4 regions of the Candidatus Thiodiazotropha sp. AKAK3 genome follow, and region 2 is predicted to be linked to each of the others. Evidence: predicted binding sites of a transcription regulator. Region 2 holds the regulator's gene; each other region holds the start of a gene.
The links. Region 2 encodes FliA, which starts transcription of late flagellar genes. Its sites were predicted from a motif close to GCTAAAGTTNNNNNNNNNNCNGCCGATA; they were not measured.
Positions count from the first base shown of each region.

Region 1: the regulator FliA is predicted to act here: its motif matches at 1,820-1,847, upstream of AC4IE7_RS19140 (chemotaxis protein).
Region 3: the regulator FliA is predicted to act here: its motif matches at 1,730-1,757, upstream of AC4IE7_RS09125 (putative motility protein).
Region 4: the regulator FliA is predicted to act here: its motif matches at 1,574-1,601, upstream of AC4IE7_RS17085 (type IV pilus twitching motility protein PilT).

Region 1 covers NZ_JBSYOQ010000071.1:119,068-123,300, forward strand. Annotated here, with positions in the region: gene AC4IE7_RS19135 (ATP-binding protein) at 1-484, opposite strand, end outside; gene AC4IE7_RS19140 (chemotaxis protein) at 781-1,737, opposite strand; gene AC4IE7_RS19145 (DUF6394 family protein) at 2,184-2,567, shown strand; gene AC4IE7_RS19150 (potassium channel family protein) at 2,588-4,233, shown strand, end outside.
Region 2 covers NZ_JBSYOQ010000025.1:2,026-6,258, reverse strand. Annotated here, with positions in the region: gene AC4IE7_RS04465 (chemotaxis protein CheA) at 1-149, opposite strand, end outside; gene AC4IE7_RS04460 (protein phosphatase CheZ) at 221-955, opposite strand; gene cheY (chemotaxis response regulator CheY) at 982-1,353, opposite strand; gene AC4IE7_RS04450 (RNA polymerase sigma factor FliA) at 1,431-2,177, opposite strand; gene AC4IE7_RS04445 (MinD/ParA family ATP-binding protein) at 2,183-3,061, opposite strand; gene flhF (flagellar biosynthesis GTPase FlhF) at 3,048-4,233, opposite strand, start outside.
Region 3 covers NZ_JBSYOQ010000046.1:41,083-45,315, reverse strand. Annotated here, with positions in the region: gene AC4IE7_RS09130 (putative bifunctional diguanylate cyclase/phosphodiesterase) at 1-1,420, shown strand, start outside; gene AC4IE7_RS09125 (putative motility protein) at 1,491-1,688, opposite strand; gene AC4IE7_RS09120 (SLC13 family permease) at 2,163-4,151, opposite strand; gene AC4IE7_RS09115 (hypothetical protein) at 4,217-4,233, opposite strand, start outside.
Region 4 covers NZ_JBSYOQ010000066.1:34,906-39,138, forward strand. Annotated here, with positions in the region: gene AC4IE7_RS17080 (PilT/PilU family type 4a pilus ATPase) at 1-276, opposite strand, end outside; gene AC4IE7_RS17085 (type IV pilus twitching motility protein PilT) at 433-1,467, opposite strand; gene AC4IE7_RS17090 (YggS family pyridoxal phosphate-dependent enzyme) at 1,733-2,455, shown strand; gene proC (pyrroline-5-carboxylate reductase) at 2,481-3,317, shown strand; gene AC4IE7_RS17100 (YggT family protein) at 3,310-3,888, shown strand; gene AC4IE7_RS17105 (ACR/YggU family protein) at 3,885-4,169, shown strand.

The DNA.
Region 1 (4,233 bases), on a different contig from region 2:
GTGTGGCACAGAAAATAAATGCAAGTATGCGCGGGGCGACTGTTTGGCTTGCGACTTGAAGAGAGTCGGTGACGGCTCTTATCTGTAATGCAATATAGGGTAAGGTGCCAAGCAGCATGAAGAGTGTGACCAGAATACCAGCGAGCTGACTTCGGTAGCGGAATGCAAATAGGTCTGCCAGTGAAGTGAGTTGGTACTCGCGAGTCAGTCTGAGTATCGGTTGAAACAGAATTGGCGTCAGCGCAAATGCCAGGGTAACGCCAAGATAGATGGTTAGAAACAGGTAACCCTGGGTTTGGGCAAAGCTAACGCTACCGTAATAAGTCCAGGAGGTCGCATAGACACCGAGCGAGAGGACATAGATGCTCGGATGTCGGATAAAACGTTCAGGAATCCGTCCACTGTCTGCAGCAAAGGCAATAAGAAACAGTATTGCCAGATAGAGAAAACTGATGCCAAAGAGTAGCCAGAGATCATGATTCATGGTGTCGATGATTCACCCAGGCGATGAATAGGATGACACCAAACCAAAGCAGATAGGGTAGGTACCAGTGGTGGCCAGGGGAGGTCCACCACACCATAACCGGTGTGGAGAAGAGCAACAGGATAAGAAGGACGAGGGCTAAAGTCCTGTCTATTTGTCGGTCAGGTGGTTGCGAATCTGGCATCTGAGAAGCGTAGCAGTTGTTACCTAAGGTAACAACCGTTGCATTCAAAGAGCTTGCGGATTTTTAAATGGATTGCAGAGAGACACCTCTTTAAAGGTGTCTCTCAGGTCAATTACTTTTTAACACTGGCGACCATTTCATGCAGTTTGGCCGACAGTTCTGTGGGTTCGAATTTGGGCACATAGGCATCTGCGCCTACGCCCTTACCCAGAGCCATATTGGCATCTGCAGAGAGTGACGAGTGCATGATGATTGGTATGTCACTGAAACGTGCATCATCTTTGATTTTCTTGGTCAATACATAGCCATCCATTTCTGGCATCTCTACATCGGTCAGAATAATCTGCACGAAATCGCTCGCTTTGTGGTCTGTCGCGTCAGCCCGATCAGCGATCTCCTTGAGTTTGCTCCAGGCTTCGGCACCATTGGAGGTGCTGATATATTTCATGCCCATATGGTCGAGGGTGCGAATAATCTGGTCTCGAGCCACGGCTGAATCGTCTGCAAAGAGTAGGGTAACATCGTTATCTTCGACCCGTGTGATGCCATCGAAAATATCTGAGCCCTGGCCAAAACCAGAGGTTTGGCTCAGTACCATCTCCACATCCATGATCATAACCAAGCGCTTGTCCTTCAGTTCAGTTACAGCAGTCACCAGTCCGCCGTGCTGTTGCGCCATCATCGGTGGGGGAACTTTGACGTCTTCCCAGGCAAGACGCTCGATAGTATCCACAGCATGTACAAGAAAACCTTGTACATTTTTGTTGTATTCGGTAACGATCAGAATGCTGGGCTTCTCCTCTGTCTGAACGCCACAGAAATCGGGAAGATTGATTACCGGAATCATATTGCCTCGTAGGCTCACCATCCCCTCAACAGAGGCAGGCATGTCCGGAGCATGGGTAATTTCAGGTACCAGCATGACCTCTCGAACTTTGAAAACGTTGACCCCATAGGTCTCTTCGCGGCCAGTTCTGACATCCTTTCCAAGGCTGAAAAGGAGAACCTCTAAGCGATTGGTGCCCGCCAAGCGAGTACGGTCATCTACAGATTTAATAAAATTGGACATTTTTTAGTTACCAAAATTAGTCGCATTACAGGACGGTGGGCGTTTCGACTGCATCGTAAGTAGTCGCCCCGACTGATGTTTGTAGCGGTCGATTTTATGAAATCTTTAGAAGATCGCAATTAGATTTTAGTGCTTTTTCCTTGCCTTGCGTGGTGTAGCAACGATCAATTGCTGAAGTCACGACTTCTACAAGTCAGTCAGATGTTTTTAGTTAAAAGCAGCAGATAAACCACTGGAAAAAGGCTATCTTTTACTCCAAGATTGATTAAGGGAAGCTCTGATTATGTCGTGGATCGACATCTTGCCGCCAAGATCTGTTCGGCCCAGACATAATCAGAGCTTCCTAAATATAGCCGCTCGGCAATATCCGGGCCTCGAAATGAACGATGGTTTTAGAGGCTCTTCAATGCTGTGATCCGGTTTTGAGACATTAGAGGAGAAAACGAGTGAATCCGGAAAAGGTCCTGTTTGGTTTTTTTATTGTGCTTGCCCTGACGCTCAATTTCGGTTTTTTTGTCGGCGAACTGGATAATCCTGATCACCACCACGTGTATGAACTGTTTGCGGTTATTGTGGTGAACCTGGTAGCTACAGTATTGAAATTTGGTGACCGCACCCAGATGGGGGCAGTGTTACTGGCGACCAGCCTGGTGGCACTATTACAGCTGTTTGCGGCAGCATTGGTTTGGACTGTGGCTGTGCATGTTACCGAGACCGGGCTGACCACAGTTACTATGGCCAGTATTGTTTCACTCTCTGGCGGGGCGATGCTAGCTAATGTTGTCTCAGTGATTCTGCTGATCATCGAAACGGTTATGTTGCGTCGCTGAAGCGACCAGACAAAGACTCGATGAACAATATTATCTTCCTCATTTTTCGGCGTATGCGAGCGCCGCTATTGACCTTGGTACTGGCCTACTCAATCGCCATGCTTGGGTTGGTTCTGATTCCTGGTGAGGATGCAGATGGTAATGTCTGGCATATGGATTTTTTCCATGCTTTCTATTTTGTCAGCTTCATGTCGAGCACTATTGGATTTGGTGAGCTGCCTTACCCATTCACAGCAGGGCAGCGTTTGTGGGTCAGTTTTTCAATCTTCTTTACGGTGGTTGTCTGGCTCTACTCAATTGGTACTGTATTGGCTTTACTCAAGGATGAGACCTTTCAAAGAGCATTAACTGAGAGGCGATTTGCTAGAAAAATCAGCAGATTGAGAGAGTCATTTTACCTGGTTTGTGGTTATGGACAGACGGGTGAGGCACTGGTCAAAGCGCTAACAGAGCGTAGCCAGCATGCGGTGGTGATTGATGTTCTTCAAGAGCGGGTAAATCTACTCAAATTGGAGAATCTGCGAGAGTATGTACCCGGTTTATCTGCAGATGCTCGCTTACCTGCTCATTTGGTGGAAGCAGGTCTGTTGCACCCGCTCTGTGAGGGGGTGGTGGCATTGACCAACTCCAATGAAACCAATCTCAAGATAGCCATCACTTCCAAGTTACTGCACCCTGATATCGACGTGATATGCCGGGCAGATTCCCATGATATCGAAAAGAATATGGCCTCTTTCGGGACCGATTACATCATTGATCCCTTTGATGCATTTGCCCTCTATCTGGCTACTGCCGTACAAGCGCCCTGTCTTAGTCTGCTGCAGGATTGGTTGTCTCTGGGTAAGAGAGATATGCTCAGTGAACCTGTTCATCCCCCCAGAAAAGGGCTATGGGTGATTTGCGGTTACGGCAGGTTCGGTAAGGCGGTATACGATAAGCTGGTGAAGGAAGATTTTGAGGTTGTAGTGATTGAGGCTGAGCCGGATATTACTGGTAGCCCTCACTCCCCAATGGTGGTTGGGCGTGGCACCGAGGCGGATACCTTGCTTGAAGCAAGCGTTGATCGAGCCGTAGGTCTGGTGGCGGGAACTGATAACGACGCCAATAACCTATCCATAATCATGACAGCCCGGGGATTGAATGCAGACCTGTTTGTCATCCTGCGCCAGAATCGCAAGCATAATGATCCGGTGATTGAGGCCGTTGGTGCGGATATGGTGATGCTGCCCAGTGAAATCATTGCTAATCGGATACGGGTATTATTGGGTGCACCTATGCAACATCAGTTCGTCACGATGGTGATGCACCAGGATGATGAATGGGCCTGTCAGCTGATCAGTCGTATTTCTGCCTTGGTGTCTGATCACGCCCCGGATGTATGGGAAGTAGCATTTGCGGAGCATGATACCCATGCCGTGTGCCAATATGTGCGTGAGGGGCGTAATCTCACATTGGGTGAGTTGATCAGAGACCCCAGGAACAGGGAAAAAAAGTTGCCTTGTATTCCCCTGATGTTATTGAGGCATAATGAGTATAGTCTGTTGCCTGAAGAGGACCTGATTGTTCAAAAGGATGATCGGTTGCTATTCTGCGGAAAGGTGTCAGCAAGAAATCGCATGGAGTGGACACTGCAAAATGAGAACGCGCTGAACTATATTCTAACTGG
Region 2 (4,233 bases):
GTATGGAAACCACGAAAAACGGCGTTGAGCAGATCAAAATCGTCAGGTTGCTGCTCAAGGTCGACCAACTGCTCACTAAGCAGCTCAAGAATTTCTCCTGCCTCGACCAAAAAATCCTGAAGGATTTCGTCGTTGACATCGATGCTCATCTAACACTCCCGGTAACACTACCGAATATTGCCATTCTTATTGACTGATATATCGGTCTAAACCTGAATAACTAAAATCCAAGGCTGGAGAGCAGATCATCCACGTCATCCTGACTGGTCACTTGATCCCCTTGATCGAGACCTGGAATCGCCGGACCGGCCAACTCTTCGTTACTCTTCTTTTCGCTCCCTTCGTCAAACTTATCGCCCGTAATGCGGACCAACATTACCAATTTCTCTTCAACATCGTGAACCAGTGTGATCACCTTACGGATAATCTGGCCGGTGAGATCCTGAAAGTCCTGAGCCATTAGCACGTCAGAGAGGTTTTTATGCAGACTGGCGGCATCTTCTTTAGATTTGGCGAGATATTCAGACAAAGAAAGACTCAGATCCTTAAAGTCATCCTTATTCAGCATACGAGAACGCAATCGCTCCCACTGCTCCAATAATTCAGCGGATTGGGATTCAATGCCTTCAACCAACGGCATACTCTTTTCAACCGCTGTCAGGGTACGATCCGCAGATTGCTCAGTCATTGTAATGACATAACTGAGCCGTTCTTTGGCATCAGGTATTTCAAAACTGGTCATATCGTTGATGCGCGCATCGAGTAGAAACCCATTGATCGCATCATGCAGCTCGCGTGTCAAACGACCGACTTCAAGAAACAGTTGATCATTATTTGTAGGAGTGGTCAGTGCTGCGATCAGCCTTTCAGACTCCTCTTCATCGCCTGATTCCAAACTGCTGACCAACGCTTTGGCTGTATCTAAACGCAGCTGGTTATCCTGTTGTTGCCCCATAGTGAGAAACTCCCGGAGAAAAAAGGTTAACCCACGCGTTCAAAGATCTTACCGATCTTCTCTTCCAGGGTGGTTGCGGTAAAGGGCTTTACAACATAACCGTTGACGCCTGCCTGGGCTGCCTCAATAATCTGCTCGCGTTTAGACTCAGCTGTCACTAGAAGAACTGGCAGGCTAGCCAATTTCTCATCTGCTCGCACAGCCTTCAGTAGATCGATACCCGTCATGCCAGGCATATTCCAGTCTGAGACGAGAAAATCGAAATTCCCGCTCTGCAACATGGGCAATGCAGTCAAGCCATCGTCTGCCTCCTGGGTATTGTTGAAACCCAAGTCTCTCAGCAAGTTTTTGATAATTCGCCGCATTGTGGAGAAATCATCCACAATGAGGATCTTCATATTTTTGTCCAATGCTTACTCCCTCCTGTATTTTTACCGGTCATCTCCAATCACGGCATCTACAGGCCAACCAATTACTACTCTTCTTCGTGCACTAGTGAGAGCCATTCTGTCAGTCTAGAGCGCAATCGCAAGGTTGCCTGACTGTGTATCTGGCAGACCCGAGATTCACTGACACCCAACACATGCCCGATCTCCCGAAGATTCATTTCATCGTCATAATACATAGCGATCACCAATCGCTCCCGTTCAGGTAAACTGGCTATAGCCTCAGCCAGCGCCTTCTTGAAGGCATCCTTCTGCAAACCCTCAAAGGGGCTGTCCATCGGGCCTTCACGGGAAGCCGGAAAGCCATCACTGACTGCTGTCAATTCATCCAGACTGAATATCCGGCATCCGGTTGAGTCCTGCAGGATCTGATGATAATCCTCCAGGCTCATCTCAAGCGCCTGCGCCACCTCGATATCCCGAGCATCTCGACCCTCGGTGTTTTCGATTTCTCGCATCGCCTCGGCCACCATGCGTGCCTTACGATGCACAGAACGTGGTGTCCAATCACTACGCCTGATCTCATCCAGCATGGCACCCCTGATGCGGATACCCGCATAGGTCTCAAAACTGGCACCCTGAGTGGGATCATAGTTTTTGCTTGCTTCCAGCAAACCCAGCATACCTGCCTGGATCAGATCATCCGATTGCACATTAGGTGGCAATCGGTTCATCAAATGATAGGCGATCCTTTTGACCAGCCCTGCATGCTGGTTAACCAAGTCATTGTAGCTCTGCTGCTTTTGCACGGCGGTGTATGTCGCTAAACCGTTCACCGTCATTACTCCCCATATTGGCTTGAAAATTGGATCAGGCGTTCGACAAAAAACTGCAGATCACCACTGACTCCAGTTGGTACAGGCCAGTTATCGGCCTTCTTGGCTAAATTCTTGAACGCCTGCGCTACTCTCGATCTCGGAAAGGCCTCAACCACCGGTTTTTGACTCTTCACCGCTTTCCTGAGCTGCTCATCATACGGAATACTGCCCATGTAGCTGAGCATAACATCCAGATACTGATCAGTAACCCGACACATCTTGTTGTACAGATCGCGTCCTTCCTGAACAGTTTTGACCATATTGGCCAGTATACGAAAACGACTGATACCATGCTCTCGATTTAATAGTTTAATTATGGCATAGGCATCTGTAATTGATGCTGGCTCGTCACAGACAACCACAATCTGCTCCTGAGCCGCCCTGCTAAAGCTGATTACCAAATCAGAAATACCTGCTGCAGTATCGATCAGCAATATGTCCACATCATTGGCCAGCTCACTAAATGCATGAATCAATCCTGCATTTTCTGCTGGTGACATCTCCGCCATGTGCTGAATACCAGAGGCGCCCGGTACAACCCGCAAACCCTTTGGCCCGGTGACAATGATATCCTCAAGGGAAGCTTCACCCCGCATCACATGGGAGAGGTTTAGTTTAGCATGTAATCCAAGTACCACGTCCAGATTAGCCAACCCCATATCCGCATCCAACAGCATCACCCGCCGTCCCATTTCGGAGAGGGCAATCCCCAGGTTGGCGGAAATATTGGTTTTACCCACGCCCCCCTTGCCGCCAGTAACAGCAATTACTCTAACAGGTTCTGGGTTAACCATCCTACGTAGTCCGGTTGCCTGGTCTTCGATATGTTCAGACATTTGCATGTTCGCTCATTCCTCCGAAGGCCATAGCCAGATACTCCTCATCGGGTTGATGTTCTGTCTGTTGCGTCATTTCAACAGCCTGCCTTATTAGTACTTCGGATCGGGCAACATGAATATCTTCAGGTACCCGCTGGCCATCAGTGGTAAACGCCAGGGGAAGCCTTGCTTCCAGTAACGCAGAAAACACACCACCGAGGGAGGCGGCTTCATCCATTTTTGTCAGGATTGCAGCCACAGGTGAGATAGCACCAAATGAACGAATCGCGTGAGTCAGAGCGCTACGCTGTGTAGTCGCTGAGAGTGTCAGTAAGGCCTTCACCGGATGATTACCCTGATTCAAGAGCGCTAGACGCTCTGTCAATTTCAGATCCCGTTGACCCATTCCTGCTGTGTCGATCAATACCAGGCGTTTTTCTGCAAATGCATGCAGAGCACTACTCAACTCCTCAGGGGAAGTGACGCTGCGAACAGGCACATCCAGAATTTGACCATAGTTCTGTAACTGTTCCTGAGCACCAATGCGATAGCTGTCCGCTGAAATCAGTGCCAGATGGCGATTACCATGGCGCAAACAAAACTTTGCCGCCAGTTTGGCGATGGTTGTTGTCTTTCCAACGCCGGTTGGGCCGACCAGAGCCAGAATACCTCCGGCATTAAGCAGATCGTCATGCTCAACCAGAAATTCCCGACCGAGATGATTCAAAGCCTGTCTCCAGGCCAGTTCAGGGGTCTCAGCATCCTCTGCCCGATAGGCCAATTCACGGCAATGGGCGGCATCTAAACCAAGTCCCATGAGTTGCCGCATCAATTCTTGTGTTTGAGGACGACGATGGCCCATATCGCGCCAAGTCAGTTCGGATAACTCATTTTCCATCATCCGGCGCAGTGCCTGCATCTCCTGCCGCATCTCGCGCAACACTGGATCCTGGCTCCATTCCACTTTAGGTTTATCCCTACCCTCGCCTGTATCAAAGGTCTGATGCCTCTCATTGCGCTTAGGGGAGATATTTTTTACACCCCCCTCAACGTCTTTATAAGCTGAAGCAGCAACAGAGTGGGTAGTTGCCTTTTTACCCTTAATCTCTGGTTCGTTTGATTCTATGGAGGTCGGCTGGGTAGTGCTGAAGGCAGACTCATCATAATCTACCGCTGCTACCAGCTCGATGCCTCCC
Region 3 (4,233 bases), on a different contig from region 2:
AACTAAGAACAATGATGGGAAATTGACACGTCTTACAGGTGTGAATGTCGATGTAACAGAGCGTATAAAAGCTGAGAATAAGATAAAGAAGCTTGCCTATCTTGATAGATTGACAAAGCTTGCAAACCGGCTGCTGTTCAGTGACCGAATCTCTCATGCCATAACTCAAAGCAAATACGGTGGGCACCAGTTATGTGTTTTGTATTTAGATCTTGATCGCTTTAAAAATATCAATGACAGTTTTGGGCATCCCGCCGGCGATGAAGTATTGAAAATGATTGCCAAGCGTCTGCGAAAGGTAGTTAGAGAAGAAGACACTTTAGCGCGACTGGGAGGCGATGAATTTGCCGTATTGGTTGAAAATGTTCAGCATCCACACAATGTTGTACTTTTAGCGGCGAAAATACAGAGCTGTTTTGAAAGAAGTTTTCTGGTGCAAGATAATGAATTTTATATTAGTGCAAGTATAGGCATTTCAATGTACCCCAATGATGGCGATGATGCTGCAACATTGTTGAAGAATGCAGATGCCGCGATGTATAAGGCAAAAAATATTGAAAGGGGAGGCTTTCAGTTTTATACACAGGAGTTAACAGAAAAAGCGCTTCAGCACTACACAATTGAATCTGGACTGCGCAGTGCATTAAATCAACAGCAATTTGAAGTTTTCTATCAACCAAAGATTGAGCTGTTGAGTGGTCGGGTTACAGGAGTGGAAGCATTGGTTCGTTGGCGGCATCCGGAAAAAGGTATGATATCGCCAGACGAGTTTATCGCGATTGCAGAGGAGTCTGGACAAATAAGAGGCATAGGTGAGTGGGTTCTATTCCAGGCCTGTAGGGATGCGCAACAATGGAGATCATTGAGTCTTGATTTTGGACGTGTTGCTGTGAATTTGTCAGGGGTTCAGGTTCAGAGTGACAGTCTCAGGGAGGTGGTTAAAAGAGTACTGTTAAAAACAGGCCTCAGCACCGAACTACTTGAGTTGGAAGTTACTGAAAATGTATTGATGCGTGATACAGAAGATTCAGCAAGCAGTCTATCCGATTTGCGAGATATAGGCATCACTATTGCCATTGACGATTTTGGTACAGGCTTTTCATCTTTAGCGCAATTGGCCGCCTTACCCGTCGATAAACTGAAAATAGATCGCAGTTTCATCACCAATGTTTGCAACGATAAACAGAATGCAGAGATCTCCAGAACCATAATAGCACTCGGACGTACTCTTAATAAGACGGTTATTGCTGAGGGAATAGAAAACCCGGATCAGTTGCAGTTTTTGCAGAACGAAGGGTGTGATGAAGGACAGGGCTTTCTATTTGCCAGGCCTTTGGCAAATAATCAGTTCCTGGAATTTCTGGAAAAAAATGCAGACAATATTAAGAATACACCAGAGTTCATGAGGCCGGTAAGTTAAATGCTCATGAACTCTGGATATGATCTGATAATGATAGATTCGATTATTTACAGGAAGTGACAGGGATGCACTAAGCCTTTACGTCGATATTGCCACCAATAGTGCTTGAGGGGCTTGGCATTTGTGGACTCTGCTTAATCGACTCAATCAATTTAGTAGCAGTCTGTTCCTGCATCTCCATCACTTTCTTCTGTGTGGCGACTCCAGTTTGGGTTCCAGTGTTTGCAATCATGCTGATTGCGTTGGAACTGACACCAGAAATATCCATAGCATAACTCCGGAAGATAATATGTAAGACTCAGTATTGAGTGGCGGCATATCAGCTGGTTTCTTTAGAAAGGCTGAAGCGCTGAAAATAGAGATTATGCTTATGGTATTTCAGTGGAAATTGGAAGTGAAGTCCACTAAGTGGTTGAAAGTAAGGAATAATATTTGTGTTGAATGCTGAAGTAATCAAGCCCAAGCGAAGATAGATTTAACACAAATGTATATGTCATTCTTATTTTAGTAATTAAACTTATAAAATTCAGTTGAGTTTTACTATTAACTTCAATAAATATTGTGATAACGGGGCAGCTGGTGACAATAGAACAAGGGAGCCACTGAATAAGTCTGGGACAAACAAAGTGGTGCAATGCAAGGCACGAATCTTCGTAATAGCCGGGTTAATATGAAGATTCGCACCGCACATGCGGCCCATTCTGGCGGTAAGATGTCGATCCATGACCTGTTCAGCGGTTGCTTAGAATACTAAAGACATCATGGCCATCATTACCACCAGGAACAGTATTGTCATAATTCCGCCGGCTTTCATGAAATCAGCCACTCGATAGCCAGCAGGTCCCATGATCAGGGCGTTGACCTGATGTGTTGGTATCAGAAAAGAGTTAGAGGTAGCAATGGCCACAGTCAAAGCAAATACTGCCGGGTTGCCACCGGCACCAATTGCGATATTGACTGCAAGTGGCACCAAAAGTACTGTTGCACCTACATTTGACATAACCAGGGTAAAAAAGGTTGCCAGTACAGCTATAGAAGCCTGTATGACCCACAGTGGCATATCGCCTACTACAAATAAGACCTGTTCGGCTATCCATTTTGCTGTGCCGGATGTCTCCACAGCCAGTCCTAATGGGATGAGTGAGGCGAGTAGGAAGACTGTTTTCCAACTCACAGCATCATAGGCCTCTTCAATGTTAAGAACACCGGTTAATACCATACCAATGGCGCCAGTCAACAGAGCGACAGAGAGGCGGATATCTGTAAACAGAACCATGAACAGGGCGATACCAAAGAAAATGGCTGCGGGTAAAATCTTGTTTGGGCGTAACTCTTCTTCGCGAGGGTATTCAGTGGTAACAACAACAAAATCACGATCTTTCTCTAAGCGTTCCAATACATTCCACGCAGTATGAACAACCAGGGTATCACCAGCTTGCAAAGGTAAATTACGTATATCGTCTCCCTCTCTCATGGTTTCACCATTACGATGAAGACCTATCATGGCCAGGCCATAGGTCTTTCTCATCCATACGTCACGTGCGCTTTTGCCAATCAGGGAGGAACCTGGTGGTATGACCACTTCACCAATACCCGATTTGCGGCTTGATAGAGATTCAGAGAAGGTGCGTAGTGTTTTGCGTAGTTTTAAGTTGAAGCGTTCAACGAAGTGTGAAAGATCGTGGGGATTTGCTACAACGCCCAGTACCATACCAGCTTTAAACTCTGTGTCTCTGGCTATCGTCCCTGGTCCGACTCTGGCCTCTTCACCGGATTGTTTGCTACCAATTATTCTGATTCGATAAGCCGTTTCAACATCATCAAGACGGACGCCACTCAGTTCACTATCATCTTTTACAACGACTTCGTTAATTGCAAAATCTACATTATATACATCGTGAAAATACTGTAATGAATCAGAGCCAACAGTGCTGCTCTCACTTAAGGTTTTTGGCAATACATAGCGTCCCGCCACTACGAAATAGATGATGCCCGTGGCTATAAGAGCAATACCAACCGGCGTTACAGAGAATAGACCCCATGTATCCATATGTTGCTCTGCCGGCAGTGCTTTGTTGGAAGTTAGAATAAGATCATTTAGAAGAATCAATGGACTTGATCCAACCATTGTCATTGTGCCGCCCAGGATAGCTGTAAAACCCATCGGCATCAGTAAACGCGACATGGGTAAACCTGACCGAGCAGAGATCCTTGATACCACAGGAAGGAAGAGAGCTGCTGCACCAACATTCTGCATAAATGAAGAGATAAATCCTACTGTTGCAGAAATAATGGGGATGATACGAGACTCTGTCGTACCACCAACCTGGAGGATAAAAGAAGCAACTTTCGTCATTATTCCTGTTTTATCCAAGCCGGCGCCGATAATCATAACCGCAATAATTGAGATCACAGCATTTGATGAGAAGCCATCAAAAAGGTGGTTGTTATTGACCAATCCCTGTTCCAGACCCATAAAAGGTGCTAAGAGTGAGGTTAATCCGAGTAATACCATTACCGTGGCTGCCGCAACATCTACACCAACAATTTCAAAGGCAAAAAGGTAGATTGTTAAAACAAGAACTGCTGCCACCCATGCAATCTCAACTGTTGGTACTACGGTTGAGAGTAGAAGCGCCATAATGGCAAACAATATTCCGGCGATAATCTGTTTCTTTGTGAGCATGCCTGTATAGGCAATAGTCTGTTCTTCATCTGCTAATTTATTCATTCTAAGGCTCTTTTTATCGTATCAAGTGGTCATCTAATCGGTCATCAGGTAGAAAAAAGCCTGCTCTATGCGGCGGTCTGCT
Region 4 (4,233 bases), on a different contig from region 2:
GACTGCATCCCGCTGTATAAAAGCACTGACACGAAACCGCCCAATCTTTTTCGCGCTGATGGCGAAGTTACACTCTTTGGTCTCGTCGAACTCCCGCTGCTGGGCATCGGTCATGACGCTGTAGGCCAAGGCTTTGGTCTGTTGCGGGGTCAGTGCTGTTTTGTTCACTGGGTGAATTTTACCATCCACCTTGATGGATGGTTCCCGACCTGCGGTGATAAACAGGTCCGAGGCCTTGTTCTTGACCATCATGGCAAGGAGTGGGTTCAGTTCCATATTCTTGTCCTCTAAACACTCATTCTTATGCGCCGAATACGGTAAATCAGCGCAATTTCGATGGCTATCAGTTAACCCTAATTATAATTAACCCGGCGACTAAGTATATCGCTTTCAGCCGCTGTGCACGCCTACAGCCAGGTTTGATAACGCACTCTAGAACTGATCCTTGTGCTGTGCTTTGGATCTGGCATCCAAACGACTCACTACGCCCTTCTGCACCAGCTCTTTCAGGGCCTGATCCATGGTCTGCATCCCGGCTGCCTGCCCGGTCTGTATCGCAGAGTACATCTGAGCCACCTTGTCTTCACGAATCAGATTACGGATCGCCGGGGTACCAACCATAATCTCCCAAGCGGCAATTCGGCCACCGCCTATTTTTTTCAATAGTGTCTGGGCAACAACTGAACGTAAAGACTCAGACAGCATGGAACGAACCATTGATTTCTCACCTGCAGGGAAGACGTCGATGATTCGGTCGATAGTCTTTGCGGCAGAGCTGGTATGCAGGGTACCGAATACCAAATGGCCGGTCTCCGCAGCCGTCAGCGCCAGACGAATGGTCTCAAGATCACGCAACTCACCCACCAGGATGATATCCGGATCCTCACGCAGTGCAGATCGCAGCGCTTCAGCAAAGCCGAGGGTGTCGCGGTGTACTTCTCGTTGATTGATCAGACACTTTTTGCTGTTATGAACAAATTCGATGGGGTCTTCGATGGTCAGTATATGGGAATAATCATTATCATTCTTATAGTCCATCATTGCCGCGAGAGTAGTCGATTTACCAGAGCCGGTGGGGCCGGTGACCAAAACCAGGCCACGAGGCACATCTACAATATCCTTAAATATTTGAGGACAACCCAGATCTTCGAGGGTCAGAACTTTGGATGGAATGGTACGAAATACTGCCGAGGCACCCCGCGCCTGGTTGAAGGCATTGACCCGGAAACGGGCCAGACCGGGAATTTCAAAAGAGAAGTCGTTTTCCAGAAATTCCTCGAAATCCTTGCGCTGCTTATCGTTCATGATGTCATACACCAAGGCATGCACAACCTTGTGCTCAAGCGCCGGCACGTTGATCCGGCGTATATCTCCATCTACGCGAATCATCGGCGGTAAGCCAGATGAAAGGTGTAAATCTGATGCGTTGTGTTTGACACTGAAGGCCAAAAGTTCAGCGATATCCATTCATTCCCCCATTACTATCATGCAAAGGATGCATGTGCCATTTGCGGGCACATAAAATTTCAGCAAATCATGGTACTGTATCTCATGCTGGTAGGCATTATCCCTTTATCGACATCCAGACAGATAAATTTAACTGGCACTTAAACTTGAATTGGCACCTGACTGACCACACATAAGAAAGCAACATTACGCTGCCGGATAAGCAAATAATATACTAATCCGCCTTACAAATATCCGTTATCCGGCAAAATGGCATGAGATAGACGTGACAGACGACACCATATCCAAATCTGATCAGCTTCGGCAACGCTTTCATCACGTACAGGAACGCATCCGCAAGGCAGAGACATCTTGTAAGCGCCTCCCCGGCAGTGTGGAACTGCTGGCTGTGAGTAAAACCCGTAGCAGCGAGGAAATTCATGCGCTTGCAGAGCAAGGACAGCGAATGTTTGGAGAAAATTACTTACAGGAAGCGGTGAGCAAAATCACACAACTTGAAGCGTTGAAACTCTCCTGGCACTTCATTGGTCGTATTCAGAGTAACAAGACCCGACAGATCGCAGAGCACTTCGATTGGGTACACAGCGTTGCCAGCCTCAAACATGCGACCCGACTCAGCCAACAACGTCCTGACAACCTGGCTCCACTCAACATCTGCCTGCAGGTCAATACCAGCGGCGAGTCGAGTAAAGACGGTCATTCACCAGAAGAGCTGAAAGAACTATTACCTGAATATCAAGCATTGGATAAGATACAAATTCAGGGACTGATGACCATTCCAGCTCCTGTAGAAGACAATTCTGACCCCCGACAGCCATTTCAATTGCTGCGGACACTGCGTGATCAGTTGAGTACAAAAGAGAAGCCTTTAAGCACCCTTTCCATGGGGATGTCCAACGATCTGGAGGATGCTATTTGCGAGGGAGCGACCATCGTCAGAATCGGCACCGCAATTTTTGGCCCCCGGCAGTATAATCAATCCCAGTAATCACCTCTGAACACAGAGCGGTAGCATGAAAAACGACAAAATCACTTTTATCGGCGGCGGCAACATGGCAACAAGCCTGATTGGCGGCCTCATTGCAGACGAATATGATTGCAATGCCATTACAGTCAGTGATCCCGATACAGAAAAATTAAGCCAACTGGCTGCCCGCTACGGGGTTACAACAGAGCCTGATAATGAACAGGCGGTTCAGCAGGCTCAGATCGTTGTATTGGCGGTCAAACCACAAATTCTCGAGTCGGTTGCTCAGAATTTGGCTAAAACCCTTCAAAATTCAAAGCCTCTGATCATCTCCATCGCTGCGGGTATTACCGCTACAGACCTCGATAACTGGCTCGGTGGAGATCAGGCAGTAGTGCGCAGCATGCCGAACACCCCGGCAATGATCCAGTCTGGTGCAACTGGTCTCTATGCCAGCCCCGGAGTGAGTGAAAACCAACGCAACCAAGCAGAGAGCATTCTTAGAGCCGTAGGCCTTACACGCTGGGTAGAGAATGAATCCCTCATCGATGCAGTAACTGCTGTTTCCGGAAGTGGTCCGGCCTATTTCTTCCTGGTCATGGAGGCCATAGAGGAGTCGGCCAAGTCGATGGGGCTTGATGAAGAGAGCGCCCGACTGCTCACGCTACAGACAGCTTTAGGTGCAGCCCGCATGGCGATTGAGAGTAGTGACTCGCCAGCCATGCTACGTCAAAAAGTCACCTCCCCAGGTGGCACTACCGAACGAGCCCTTGATATCCTTGAGAAAGGTGGCCTCAGGGAATTGTTCAAAGATGCCCTGCAAGGTGCCAAAGAGCGTTCCCACGAACTTTCCAATTTACTAGGACACAATGATCATGGGTAGCAGCTATCTCTCCAACCCTTTGATTTTTCTGGTACAAACCATATTTGGCCTGTATATCCTCGCGATATTGCTGCGCTTCCTGCTGCAGCTTGTACGAGCCGATTTCTATAACCCTGTTTCGCAGTTTTTAGTCAAAGTGACTAACCCGCCGATTAAGATATTGCGTCGCATCATACCTGGATTTGGGGGTATTGATCTGTCGTCACTGATACTGGCCTGGGCATTGAAAACAGTTGAGCTGTTCCTGGTCATCATGATCTCGGGTAGCAGCGTCAATCTTCTGGGTCCGCTGTTGTGGGCAATCCCTGAACTGATTGAACTCACCATCAACATCTTTCTGTTCGGTGTACTGATTCAGGTCATTCTGAGCTGGGTCAATCCGGGGGCCTACAACCCAGCCACCAATCTGCTCTACAGCCTCACTGGTCCGGTGATGCGACCAGCTCAAAAAGTTCTACCACCGATTGGTGGTATTGATTTATCGCCTATGTTGGTGATGATCGGGTTGGTTTTATTGAAAATGTTGCTGATCCCACCGCTGCTGCAGATTACTTCTAGCCCCTTTGCATGAGCTGGTATCAGTGGCAGGAGGATGACCTGATTTTGCGCCTTCGGGTTCAACCCAAGGCCTCAAAGGATCGTTTTGTAGGGCCCTATGGCGAAAATGAGTTCAAGGTGGCTATAATGGCACCACCTGTTGATGGACAGGCGAACGCCCGGTTACTGAAGTTCATTTCAAAGGCTTTTGGCCTCCCTAGAAGCAACATCTCTCTGCTCACTGGAGAGTCATCCCGCAGCAAGTGCCTGAAACTAAAGTCTCCTAAGCGTCTGCCGATACCGATTGAGAAGTGAGACTGTGGTCATGGCGTCTGCCTGATTACTCGAGTATCATTTTTTCCTAAAGCTGATCAGAGCG